3 regions of the Citrobacter freundii ATCC 8090 genome follow, and region 2 is predicted to be linked to each of the others. Evidence: predicted binding sites of a transcription regulator. Region 2 holds the regulator's gene; each other region holds the start of a gene.

Region 1 (4,260 bases), 1.7 Mb from region 2:
AGAACTGGAAGCCGCAATCCCCGCCGTACCATCGCCACCACCAATCAGTTTATCGGCGATAATCAATGGAATACCAGTGATGATAATCACTGCCACGCCCAGCAGAATACCCAGCACGCCGGTCTGAGCAATCACGCTCAAATCAATGGTGTTACCTAATGCGAAGGCAAAGAACGGGATCAGCGTCTGCACGGCCTTACTGAAGAATTCCCGCAGCTCAGGATCCAGATTACCCAGCGCAAAACCAATCAGGAACGGCAATACTGCGCCAACAAATACGTGCGGTTCAAACGACGCGATCCCGGCAGTTCCCAGAATCACCATGGTCATCAGCGGGCCAGACTCCAGCGACATCAGGACAAACGCCCCAGCCTCTTCTTTGGTGCCGTACTGCTGCATAATCGAGGCATACAACCCGCCGTTGGTCATATCCATCGCGGCCACCAGCGCCAGCGTAGACAACCCAGCGAAGAATCCGACCTCTACGCCATGTTCCGGCAGAATGCGTGAGGCAATCGCTGCAACCACCCACGCCACCAGAATCTTGGTTATGACTAACGTACCTGATTTACGCAGCACGGTGCCGGTGGCGCTTAGCTTGATCGACGCCCCCATGCAAAAGAACCAGACCGCCAGGATAGGTACCGTACCGGTGATCATACCGTTGGTAAAGGAGCCGAAGTATTTCCCGGCGCCGGGGGAAAAGGTGTGACACAACGCGCCCAGGAAAAGCGGCACCAGCATCATACCGCCTGGGATTTTCTCTATCGTACGTTTGATCTGCATTTCCATCACCTGTAGACATAAAAATGGGGCAATTTTTATGGGCGATTGCATCTTGCTTTGAGATGCGCCCGTCTTGATGAAAAGAAGATAGACATTCATAGAGACTATAAAAGTGATCCCACTCGCATAATAAAACCTTGTTTCAATTTAAGTGGATCATTGTTTTTATATTGAGTTTGATCACAAAAAAACCCCACAAGCATCGCTTGCAGGGCTTCGTTAAAGCATAGAATTTATTTTTTTGCTGCGAAACGCGCGGCAGCTTCGTCCCAGTTCACGACGTTCCAGAACTCTTTGATGTAGTCCGGGCGACGGTTCTGGAATTTCAGGTAGTAAGCGTGTTCCCAAACATCCAGGCCCACGATTGGGAAACCGGAAGCGCCAGAGATAGCTTCACCCATCAGCGGGGAATCCTGGTTGGCGGTGGAAACAACAGCCAGTTTGTCACCTTTCAGCACCAGCCACGCCCAGCCGGAGCCAAAGCGGGTTGCCGCTGCTTTTTCAAATTCAGCTTTGAAGTTGTCAACGGAGCCAAAGTCACGTTCGATAGCCGCTTTCAGGTCACCCTGCAGCGTAGTACCGGTTTTCAGGCCTTTCCAGAACAGGCTGTGGTTAGCGTGACCGCCCGCGTTGTTACGCAGTACGGTTTTCTTGTCTGCTGGCAGTTGATCCAGTTTGGTGATCAGCTCTTCAGCGGACAGGCTGGCGAATTCTGGCAGGCTTTCCAGCGCAGCGTTCGCGTTGTTTACGTAAGCCTGGTGGTGTTTGGTATGGTGGATTTCCATCGTCTGCTTATCGAAGTGCGGTTCAAGGGCATCATAAGCGTACGGCAGGGATGGCAGTGTATAACTCATAATCATCTCCAGTATTGTCGGGCGGCCTGTGTTAACGCCGCGTAAGCAGTTGGGTCATTATAGTTAATTAAATGATATTGAAAATGATTATCAATGCCGTACTTTTTACAAGGTTTTAATAGCGCATGTTGATTGCTAAAGATGTGAACCGAATCACCCAGTTAACGTGATGATTGCCAACATGCGCAAAATGGCGGCAATCGTTAAAAGGTTAACATCCTGCGTAATTTTTAAACTCGTTTGGTCGGAGGGGTCATTACCGACGATAAAAAATAACGAGGATTAAGTCATGAGTAACGCGATTACGATGGGTATCTTTTGGCATTTGATAGGCGCAGCCAGTGCCGCCTGTTTCTATGCCCCGTTCAAACAAGTCAAACATTGGTCATGGGAAACGATGTGGTCGGTTGGCGGGATCGTCTCTTGGCTTATCCTGCCATGGACCATTAGCGCCATGTTGCTTCCCAATTTCTGGGCCTACTTCAGTTCTTTCAGCCTCTCTACGCTGGCTCCGGTGTTTCTGTTCGGCGCGATGTGGGGGATTGGCAATATCAACTATGGTCTGACCATGCGCTATCTCGGTATGTCGATGGGGATCGGCATTGCAATTGGGATTACGTTGATTGTCGGCACGCTGATGACCCCAATTATCAACGGCAACTTTGATGTGCTGATCAATACTTCCGGCGGACGCATGACGCTGCTTGGCGTACTGGTCGCGCTGATTGGCGTCGGTATTGTGACTCGGGCCGGTCAGTTAAAAGAACGCAAAATGGGCATCAAAGCGGAAGAGTTCAACCTGAAAAAAGGGCTGGTTCTGGCGGTCATGTGCGGCATTTTCTCCGCCGGGATGTCATTTGCGATGAACGCCGCTAAACCAATGCACGATGCCGCCGCCGCGCTGGGTGTCGATCCATTGTATGTCGCCCTGCCCAGCTACGTGGTTATCATGGGCGGCGGCGCGTTAGTCAACCTGGGCTTTTGCTTCATTCGTCTGGCAAAAGTGAAAAACTTGTCGATAAAAGCCGACTTCTCGTTAGCCAAGCCACTGATTATCACCAACGTGCTGCTGTCTGCGCTTGGTGGCCTGATGTGGTATTTGCAATTCTTCTTCTACGCCTGGGGCCACGCGCGTATTCCGGCTCAATATGATTATGTAAGCTGGATGCTGCACATGAGCTTCTATGTTCTGTGCGGCGGGATTGTCGGGCTGGTGCTGAAAGAGTGGAAAAACGCGGGTCGCCGTCCGGTAAGTGTGCTAAGCCTTGGCTGCGTGGTGATCATTGTCGCGGCAAACATTGTGGGTCTGGGAATGGCCAGCTAATCATGTTGGGTGCTGAGATGACGCCACTGGCTCGGCGTCATCCCGGTTTCGCGCGTGAACACTACCGAAAAGTAGTTACTGTCCTCAAAGCCGCAGCGCATGGAAATCTCACTAATCATCAACCGACTATGTTTGAGCAGATACTGCGCATGGCAAACCCGCACCTGGCGGAGATACTGGTTGATGGTCATGCCGGTCTGGCTGCGAAACTGCTGGCGCAAAACGCGCTCGCTGCACCGTTCGCGCTCGCAAAACTTATTCAGTTCGAACGCATGCTCATGGCTACCGGCTAACGCGGTGATCAGTTTATCCAGCAGCGTTTCGCTCGACGTCGCCGGGAGCGTATCCGTGGCATAACGATGCCGCTTAAGGTGGGTCACCAGTTGCCCGAACAGCAGCTCAGCCATGGTAAAAGCCTGCGCATCACGTTGATTACTTTCATGCTCAAGCTGGCTTATCACCTGTCTGACCTGGCTCATGCCAACGCTACCGAGTCGCCAGTGCGGGTGCCTCGGCGCACCATCAAATCCGGGGATCGCCCCTTGCCAGTCAACATTCAGCGTCAACCGCTCCGGGCAGTAGATGATATTTTGCAGCACAAGGTCGTTAACGGAAGTGTAGGAATGTTTGTCTTCGGCGCGAATGTAAAACAGATCGCCACGGGTTATCCGGTACGGGCGATCGTTAAGGACATGCAGGCCATTACCGCGCCAGACCAGAACCAGCTCGCAAAACTCATGGGTATGCTCAGCAAAGACATCCTGCGGATAACGATCGGCTACGGCGACAGCCTGCTGTTCATGCGCAAAAAAGTCTGATTTCAGAAGGACCAGATGGTTCGCCATCACAATATTCCCTGCCGGGTGGCGGCTACGTGTCACGTAATCTGTAGGCCGGATAAGGCGTAGCCGCCATCCGGCGTTAAGGAACATGATTATCTGAGATTCGGCGATAAAAAACGTTGATAGCTTTCGCGTTACTGGAGGCTGCTTGCCACAACGAGATCGCGCCCCTGACGAATATCGCGTGGCGACCACTTGAACTCACGGCGAAAAAGCGTCGAAAAGTGGTTACTGTCGCCGAATCCGCAGAGATAAGCGATGTCTGTCACGCTATCATCACTGTGACGAAGCAGATGCCGAGCCTTGATCAGCCGCAAGCGGTTAAGGTAGCGCTGCGGCGTCAATCCGGTTTGCTGTTTGAGCTGGCGATGCAGAGTACGCAAAGAGAGGGAAAACTTCTCGGCCAGCGCCTCCCAACATACCTCGTCGGCAAAGTTATCTTCCAGCCACGCCA
Region 2 (4,260 bases):
CGCAGGTTACGCGTGTGTTGGGAATTTCCCCCACGCCATTCCCGGGGAGCCGCTTCGAGTAGTAAAACGGAAGCGCCTTGCTCCCGGGCGGTAAGGGCAGCGCATAAGGCAGCATTGCCACCGCCAATCACCAGAACATCAACCATCGTATACTCCATTACCATTTAACTAATTGTTAAATTTGTAATTAAAATGTATGCGAACGGCTTGTGCGGGCGCTATGACGTAGTGCTAAAGAGGGCTTTAGTTATTGTAAAGGATGGCGCCTGGCCAGCGTCCTGCTTCCACCAGTTGATGCATCACTTTCGTCAGCACCACGCGGGCTGCGAGGCCCGCCGGGGTGAGCTCATCGTCAGAGAGGCTCACCAGAAAGTTGGGGCGGCTAAGTATCGGATTATGGACGCCGATCACTCTTAGCGTCTCTTTATCGAGATGGGAAATCGCCGCTCCGGGTTGAAGAGTGGCGCCAATGCCACTGCGCACGGCGCGCATCAGCAGCGCCAGACCATCAATTTCTGTAGCGATCTCAATGTTCAGCGAGTGTTCCTGACAAATTGCTTCCAGCCTGCCGCGCAGACCGTGGCCTGGGCTGGGCATTATCAATGGAATACTCGCCAACTGGGCTGGGGCAATATTGTCATCGGTAATATCAGCCAGTAGGGCATGGGTCCCAATCAAAAACAGCCGTTCTTCGAGAATCGGTCTGGCACTCCAGCGCAGGATCTTTTCTTTTTGAAACACCACAGCCAGATCAATCTGGCGGGTATTAATCATCCGTTCCAGATTACCAGAGAGACTTTCCACCACATGCAGGCGAACATCGCTATAGCTTTCCCGCATGGCGTGAATAAAAGGCATACCGAGAACTGAAGCGGTACTGGGAGCCATGCCGACGCTGACGTGCCCGGAAAGCCGGGATTCACGCGCGGCGAGGATTGCATCGTCTGCGTGACGGAGCGCCAGCTGCGCCTGGGAGTAAAAAGCCAGTCCGGCGCTGGTGGGTGTCACGCCTCGCGAAGTGCGCTGCAGCAGGCGAATAGCGAGTTCGTTTTCCAGACGCGACATTTGCTGGCTGAGTGCCGAAACCCCGATATTGAGATCGAGCGCCGCGCTACCCATGCTGCCGGTTTCTACAATGCGCACAAAATAGCGTAGCTGGCGAAGTTCCATTTCGACTCTCCGGAAGGGGCAATTGATTTTTACATTAAAGCAACACAGGAGCGGAGGGAAGGGGAAAAGGGCAGGTAACGCCCATAAAAAAAGCCAACCGGATGGTTGGCTTTTCAGAAAGCATTACATTATTTGCCGTCGTGGGCGTGCTCATCTTCGCGGCAATCGCCTTCGGCACAGTGACCGTAAAGATAGAGGCTATGGTTAGTTAAGCGAATGCCATGTTTAGCCGCAATCTCACGTTGGCGGGCTTCGATGGAATCATCGCTGAACTCGACCACTTTGCCGCAGTCAAGGCAGATGAGGTGATCGTGATGATGCTGTTGAGTCAATTCGAAGACGGATTTACCACCTTCAAAATTATGGCGGGTCACGATACCGGCATCATCAAACTGGTTCAGCACGCGATACACGGTCGCCAGACCAATTTCTTCACCCATATCGATCAGGCGTTTGTATAAGTCTTCCGCACTGACGTGATGGTTATCCGGTTCCTGAAGAACTTCCAGAATTTTTAAACGAGGAAGCGTTACTTTCAGGCCAGCCTTCTTTAATGCGGTATTGTTGTCAGTCATGCGGAATCTGTCCTGTAGCTAAACGATTCACTTCATTAACAGAAGTGACAGAAATTGCACTTGAGATAATGCGATTCATTATAGAACTGCCATGGCTAAATGAAAACTGCAAGTCTCTGGCATATATTGTTAATCAAAACGTGGTATCGCCGACAAACACACTGTGCAACACCCGATTGGCATCCAGCCATTGTACAGGGTCAGACGAAAAAGTTACAAATTTGTAGCAATTATTTTGATTGGTTTTATCTATTGATGCGGCGCAGATGGAAATCTGCGCCACACGAAATCAGGCATTAATGATTTCGTCGAGGTGCAGCTCTTCAGAGATCTGCTTAACCCATTTTTCTACGCGTTCTGCGGTCAGTTCAGGTTGGCGATCTTCATCGATAGCCAGACCGACAAAATGGTCGTCGTCAGCCAGACCTTTGGACGCTTCAAAGTGATAACCCGCCGTTGGCCAGTGACCAACGATGGTTGCGCCGCGCGGTTCGATGATGTCGCGAATGGTCCCTAACGCATCGCAGAAATATTCTGCGTAATCTTCCTGGTCGCCACAGCCGAACAATGCAACCAGTTTGCCGTTAAAATCAATGTCTTCGAGGGTAGGGAAGAAGTCGTCCCAGTCGCACTGCGCTTCACCGTAGTACCAGGTTGGGATGCCGAGCAGCAGAATGTCATACCCTTCGAGGTCTTCTTTGCTGCTTTTTGCAATGTCATGAACATCGGCAACGTCTTTACCAAGCTGTTTTTGAATCATTTTTGCGATGTTTTCGGTATTACCGGTGTCGCTGCCGAAAAAGATGCCAGTGATTGCCATGAGTAAAATAACCTCTTGAAACTTATTGAAATGGTGGTGGCGCATTGCCCACGGATAAGGGCAATCATAGCAGAACAGTCAGGCATGCGGAAACAGCAAACACGCAGGACTGCACTCTGTGCTACACGATTTATGATTTAGAGCAGAAATTCAGACTATGCCTGACCGCGCAATGCGCTGAGTTGGTTCATCAGCATCTCTTCGATGAGTTCACTGCGACTCATGTTGCGTGCCTCAGCCAGCTCGTTCAGAGCGTCAACGGCATCAGCGTTCAGTTTCAGTTCGACACGCTTAAGCCCGCGAACTTTGTCACGCTTAAGCTGATTACGTTTATTAATACGTAACTGTTCATCACGCGAGAGCGGATTAGTTTTGGGTCGTCCCGGGCGACGCTCCTGCGCGAACAGATCTAATGTCGTACGGTCCGTTTGTTCTTTGGCCATGATCTTGGTGACTTCGGGGAAACAATCAGCCAGGCGTCTGCCCGGATGGATAGCGCGCCATAATACATCAGCAGGGGAGACACGCCAACGCCCGCGCGCGTAATCGCGCGCAGACGCTGAGTTTTTAATCAGTTAGCCTGCTCGCTCAGATAACGACGGATGGCGCGCAGCACCGCCTCCGGTTTTTCGGCATGCACCCAATGCCCGGCGCCTGCTATAACGTGCGCACGAGCTTGTGGGAATTGCGCCAGCAGTTGTTCGCGATACGCTTCGGTAACATACGGTGAGTTGCCGCCTGGGATAAACAGCGCCGGGTGCTCCCACGCAGGAATGGTTTCCCAACCGACGATATGCGGATATTGATCCCACAATACGGGAACGTTAAAGCGCCACTCGCCGTCAACAAAGGATTTCAGCAGAAACTGGATAACACCTTCCTCCTGCAGGTGCTGGCGCATGACGCTTGCCGCCTGCTGGCGTGAGGACGCTTGTGCATCGGTTACGGCATTGATTGCCGCAAAAATCTCATCGTGGCGGCGAACATGGTAGTCAACGGGAGCAATGTCGATGGCGACCAGCCGTTCGACACGTTCCGGAGCCAGAGCAGTCAGCGCCATGACGGCTTTTCCGCCCATCGAGTGGCCAATAAAGATCGCTTTTTCGATCTGCCGATCGTCCAGCGTATCCAGCAGATCTTGCGCCATGGCCGGATAATTCATCTCAGGTGAACGAGGGGAGAGGCCATGGTTTCGCATATCGACCTGGATGATGTCGTGGTCGGCTACTAGATCGCGTGCCAGGATCCCCAGGTTATCCAGGCTGCCAAACAAGCCGTGCACCAGGACGATGGGAGAATTATTGTGCAGGTTTTGCGCAGATTGCGCTCGGATATTCAATTTCATGGCAAAGTTCTTTTTTTCACACTCACGGGTTAGGGTATCATGTTGACCATTCTGCCACATGGCTGCAACAACTACGGTTACTCTGAGTTTTGCTGGCCACCAGGCTTGACGCTATCCGCTGTTGGGATTTGCCTTTACACTACGTGTGTTTACCCCGACAACTTGTATTCAGCTAAACACTGCACTGGATTAAGATGAAAACGATTGAAGTTGATGATGAACTCTATAGCTATATTGCCAGCCACACCAAGCATATTGGCGAGAGCGCATCCGACATTTTACGGCGTATGTTGAAATTTTCCGCCGCATCACAGCCTGTCACTCCGATAGTCAAAGAAGTCCGCGCTGTG
Region 3 (4,260 bases), 470 kb from region 2:
TCAGGAGTGCCGGAACGTAACTGTCACGCACCGTAAGCCGGTACAAGATGAAAACCGTATTGCGGGTTCCGTATTGGGGGCGGTTGCGGGTGGCGTTATTGGCCATCAGTTTGGCGGCGGACGTGGTAAAGATATTGCCACCGTGGCCGGGGCTTTAGGCGGCGGCTATGCAGGTAATCAGATTCAGGGGTCGATGCAGGAAAACGATACTTACACCACCACGCAGCAGCGTTGTAAAACGGTGTATGACAAATCTGAAAAGATGCTGGGCTACGACGTGACGTACAAAATTGGCGATCAGCAGGGGAAAATCCGTATGGATAAGGACCCCGGCGCGCAAATTCCGTTGGATAACAACGGACAGTTGGTACTGAATAACAAAGCGTAAAATAGCATTATCCTGAACATTAGCCCCCCATTCGCTCAGGCTGGGGGGCTTTTTTTATCAGAAGGTTAAGGCATAGTTCAGACCAAAGGTGCGGCCCCGGCCCTTGTACTCATACAGTGACGGACTGCCGTAGGTTGGGCTGTACAGCAGTGGCGCACGTTGTCCCCACAGCGTGGTGTACTCTTCATTCAGCAGGTTTTCCACGCTAAAGGTCAGCTTACCCAACGGGAGCTGATAGCTGCCGATAAAGTCCATGGTGTTATAGCCATCCAGCTTATTGCCGCTGGCGTCGGTCAGATCAAATGTTTGCTGGCTCTGTACGCGTAAGGTCCACGGTTCTGGTGCCCAGCCGACCCATGCGGTTGCTTTCGACGGTGAGGCCAGAGTCACATCCCATTTTTGCCATTTACCGTTCTGTTTCACTTCCGATTTAATAACATTGAAGTTGCCGCCCAGGCTCCAGTCCGTATCCGCAATGAAATAATCCACCGCGCCTTCAAGGCCATAAATGCGGCGATCGTCGGGTTGAACGTTAATGGTCATATCGCTGCGGTTGATAACGATCGATTTATCCGAAGTCGAGTAGTAAGCGGCCAGTTGCGTGCGCAGACTATCGCCGGTGTAGCGCCATCCCAGTTCGTACGAGTTAACTTTAATCCCTTCCAGACGTGAATCCGCCACGTTGACGCTGCGCTGGAGCTGGTAATGATCGCCAACCAGCGAATAGGTGCCGTTACCGTAATATTTCCCTGGATCCGGAAGCTCCACGCCCTGAGAGAAATTAAACCACGTTTGCTGACGGTCAGTCAGATGGGCGAGGATACCGGCGTTGAACAGGAAATTATCGTAATCGGTTTTGCCGCCCGGAATGGTATCGGCAGAGTTCGCAAGCCCGGTCGCGATTCCCTGCTGTTGAGCATAGCCAACGAAATCATCAACCTTGTTTTCGGTCCATTGATAGCGCACGCCGCCGCTGAGGGTAAAGATGTCGTTAATGTCATAGCTGTTTTGCAGGAAAGGCGCAAAGTTCGTGATGCTGTAACCGGGGTAACGCCCGGTGGTATAAGCGGTGCGGTTATCCATGCCGCCGGAGGGCAGGGACCAGGCCAGATCGAAGAATTTCTGATTGGAATCGAAGGTCTCGTGATCGGCATCGATACCCCACGTCAGCTCCCAGTTATCCATCAACTGGCTGTTGAGGGTAATTTTGGCGCCAAACTGGTCTGTGTCCTGCTGTGATGCGGAGAAACTGGTGACCTTACCTTTGCTGAGCGTCGGGAAAGGATAGAATTTCAGCGATTCGTCGCGGTAATAGATTTGGCTGACCAGGTTCTGGCCGAAAAAATCCGCATCTGAATATTGCAGGCTGATCAGATGACGTTCGGTTCCGGGAATACGATCGGAATTCAGTCCGCTGCTGGTATAAGCTTTACCGTTTCCGGTTACGGCGGACATGTTCTCGCCGAGATCCAGCCCGTAATCATCATCCCCCTGGCTCTTGTAATACTGTGTAACCAGTTGCAACTGACGGTCGTCGTCAAGTTCAATCGTCCCGGTGCCCATCACGTCCAGACGATCGGAGTGCTGTAGCCCGGTTTGGGTGTTATCCAGCAGCAGGGCATCGTGATTACCGTCATACCAGCCGCCAAATCGTTGATACGCGACGGACATACGCCCGGAAGCGCGATCTGTTCCTCCACTCACCGCCGCGGCAACGCGTTCATCATGATCGTTACTGTTGTTGAAGCCACTTTTGCTCCCCAGTTCGAGTTCTACTTCACGCTCCGGCTGGCCTTTTTTGGTGACGATGTTGATTAATCCGCCGGTACTGCCACCGCCATAAAGTGAGGTTGCGCCTGAAATGACTTCAATGTGCGCAATGTTAAACGGGTCAATGGAGTCAAGCTGACGGCTGTCGGTTCGCGAGGAGTTCAGACGGACACCGTCAATGAGCACGACAATGGCGCGACCACGCATGTTCATGCCGTAGTTTGTACGCCCCTGGCTACTGACATCGATTCCTGGGATTAACTGAGCAAGAACATCCTTGAACTCTTTCCCCCCCTGAACCTGTTGTTCAATCTCGCTTCCTTCAATAACCCAGGTCGTTTGCGGCATTTCTGCCACGGTGCGTTGGCTACGGTTGGCGCTGACGATGAGGTTCTCTTCCTCAGCCGCAATGGCCGGGAGGGTTAAAGACAACAGGAGAGGATTGAGCACCCAGAGACGCTTATTCATTTGTATTCCTTTTAAAAAGAGTCGATCTGTTTTTGTTATGGCGGTAGAGAAACCGATGGTTACATTGTGAAACAGGCATTAAAACAAATGCGAATATTGCTGATAACAATTGTCGTTATCAATACCCTTTACAAAAAATGATCGGATAACACGATGAAAACAATGAGAAATGTAGGGACAATGGAACGGGAATCTAACCGGGGGCTTTATCAGCTCCCGGGGGTGTTAGTACAGCGGGGGAATTGCGGGAAAGGGTTAAGCTTTGACGAGTTCGGGCCACAGCCGCAGGGTGGTACGTGCGATCTGCATCAGTTTTTCAAACGTTGCACCTTCACGGGCGCTGATCGACATACCTTGTAAAATACAGTTCAGGTATTCAGCCAGTTTTTGCACGTCACAGTAGGCGGGGATTTCACCTCGTTGCTGACGTTGATGAAGAAACTGAGTAAGCGTCTGTTCCTGCATTGCATGGCGGGATTTCACCGTGTGCGCAATATCACGGGAAGAGGCTGCCAGCGTCGCAGAAGTGTTAATCATGAAACATCCCGCCGGGGTGTCCTTGCTGGTAAAGCAGGTCGCTATGGCGGTGAAATAGTCTTCCAGTGCGGACTCAAGGCTTTTTTCTTCACAAAACAGTTGGGCTTCGTGTTTCGCCGCAAAGCGGGTGATGTAGCGGTCCAGTACGGCACGGAACAACCCTTCTTTATTGGTGAACTCCGCATACAGCGTGGGCGCTTTTGCGCCGGTAGCTTCTACGAGATCGGCGAGCGAGGTCGCTTCATATCCGTGCTGCCAGAAGAGTGTCATGGCCTTATCAAGCGCGGCTTCCCTGTCGAACACTTTTGGTCGGCCACGGCTTTTTTTTGCACAACCTGTCGTTTCAGTTGTCATGGCGCCGATGTACCTTTGTTGGGTTTATTGAACAACCATTATAAAAATATTCGACTGCACACTCCAGCGGATTCACGATAAAAATAAATTATATCTATTGTCATGAAAAATAAGACCTTTATATTTTATATAACGATCATTATAAAAAAGTATTGACGTGTGACCTGGATCACATCTATGATTTACCTATCGATCGTTAAGTTAATCTTTCCGACACCCATTCATCTGCTAAAGGTCACTATCATGAAAAACGTAAAAACCCTGTTTGTTGCTGCTGTTCTTAGCTCACTGTCATTTGCAAGCTTCGCCGCTGTTGAAGTTCAGTCCACACCTGCGGGTCAAGAGAAAGTCGGTACTATTTCTGCGAATGCGGGGACTAACTTAGGTTCACTGGAAGACCAACTGGCGCAGAAAGCCGATGAGATGGGTGCGAAGTCTTTCCGTATTACTTCCGTTACCGGTCCTAACACCCTTCATGGGACTGCTGTTATCTACAAATAAGATTTAACCCATCGCAATGCCACTGCGAGTTAAATAAAAAACCCCCGCGGAATAAAATCCAGCGGGGGTTTTTTAATACGCTACGTTTACAGCGGTTGTTGAGCAACGTCGTGATGACGGGTCACATCGACCGGCATGCCTGAGCGAATCTCCATCGCATGATCCATGACGGCGGTATCTGTTTGCGCCGCATTTTTAAATGTCTGCATGGACGCGTTCAACACGATTGGCAACAGTTGCGG

Evidence for each region. Region 2 encodes Fur, which represses iron uptake genes when iron is present. Its sites were predicted from a motif close to ATAATAATGAGAACNACTATCAA; they were not measured.
Region 1: the regulator Fur is predicted to act here: its motif matches at 1,712-1,734, upstream of sodA (superoxide dismutase [Mn]).
Region 3: the regulator Fur is predicted to act here: its motif matches at 2,720-2,742, upstream of G4551_RS09620 (TonB-dependent siderophore receptor).

The regions. Positions count from the first base shown of each region.
Region 1 is NZ_CP049015.1:4,766,344-4,770,603, forward strand. Features, by position in the region: gene kdgT (2-keto-3-deoxygluconate transporter) at 1-786, opposite strand, end outside; gene sodA (superoxide dismutase [Mn]) at 1,020-1,640, opposite strand; gene rhaT (L-rhamnose/proton symporter RhaT) at 1,930-2,964, shown strand; gene rhaR (HTH-type transcriptional activator RhaR) at 2,961-3,809, opposite strand; gene rhaS (HTH-type transcriptional activator RhaS) at 3,941-4,260, opposite strand, start outside.
Region 2 is NZ_CP049015.1:1,536,909-1,541,168, forward strand. Features, by position in the region: gene tcuA (FAD-dependent tricarballylate dehydrogenase TcuA) at 1-146, opposite strand, end outside; gene tcuR (tricarballylate utilization LysR family transcriptional regulator TcuR) at 244-1,170, opposite strand; gene fur (ferric iron uptake transcriptional regulator) at 1,299-1,745, opposite strand; gene G4551_RS07340 (ryhB-regulated fur leader peptide) at 1,738-1,824, opposite strand; gene fldA (flavodoxin FldA) at 2,035-2,565, opposite strand; gene ybfE (LexA regulated protein) at 2,721-3,008, opposite strand; gene ybfF (esterase) at 3,137-3,910, opposite strand; gene seqA (replication initiation negative regulator SeqA) at 4,105-4,260, shown strand, end outside.
Region 3 is NZ_CP049015.1:2,011,657-2,015,916, forward strand. Features, by position in the region: gene G4551_RS09615 (glycine zipper 2TM domain-containing protein) at 1-388, shown strand, start outside; gene G4551_RS09620 (TonB-dependent siderophore receptor) at 446-2,626, opposite strand; gene comR (TetR family copper-responsive transcriptional repressor ComR) at 2,882-3,517, opposite strand; gene bhsA (multiple stress resistance protein BhsA) at 3,761-4,018, shown strand; gene ldtC (L,D-transpeptidase LdtC) at 4,105-4,260, opposite strand, start outside.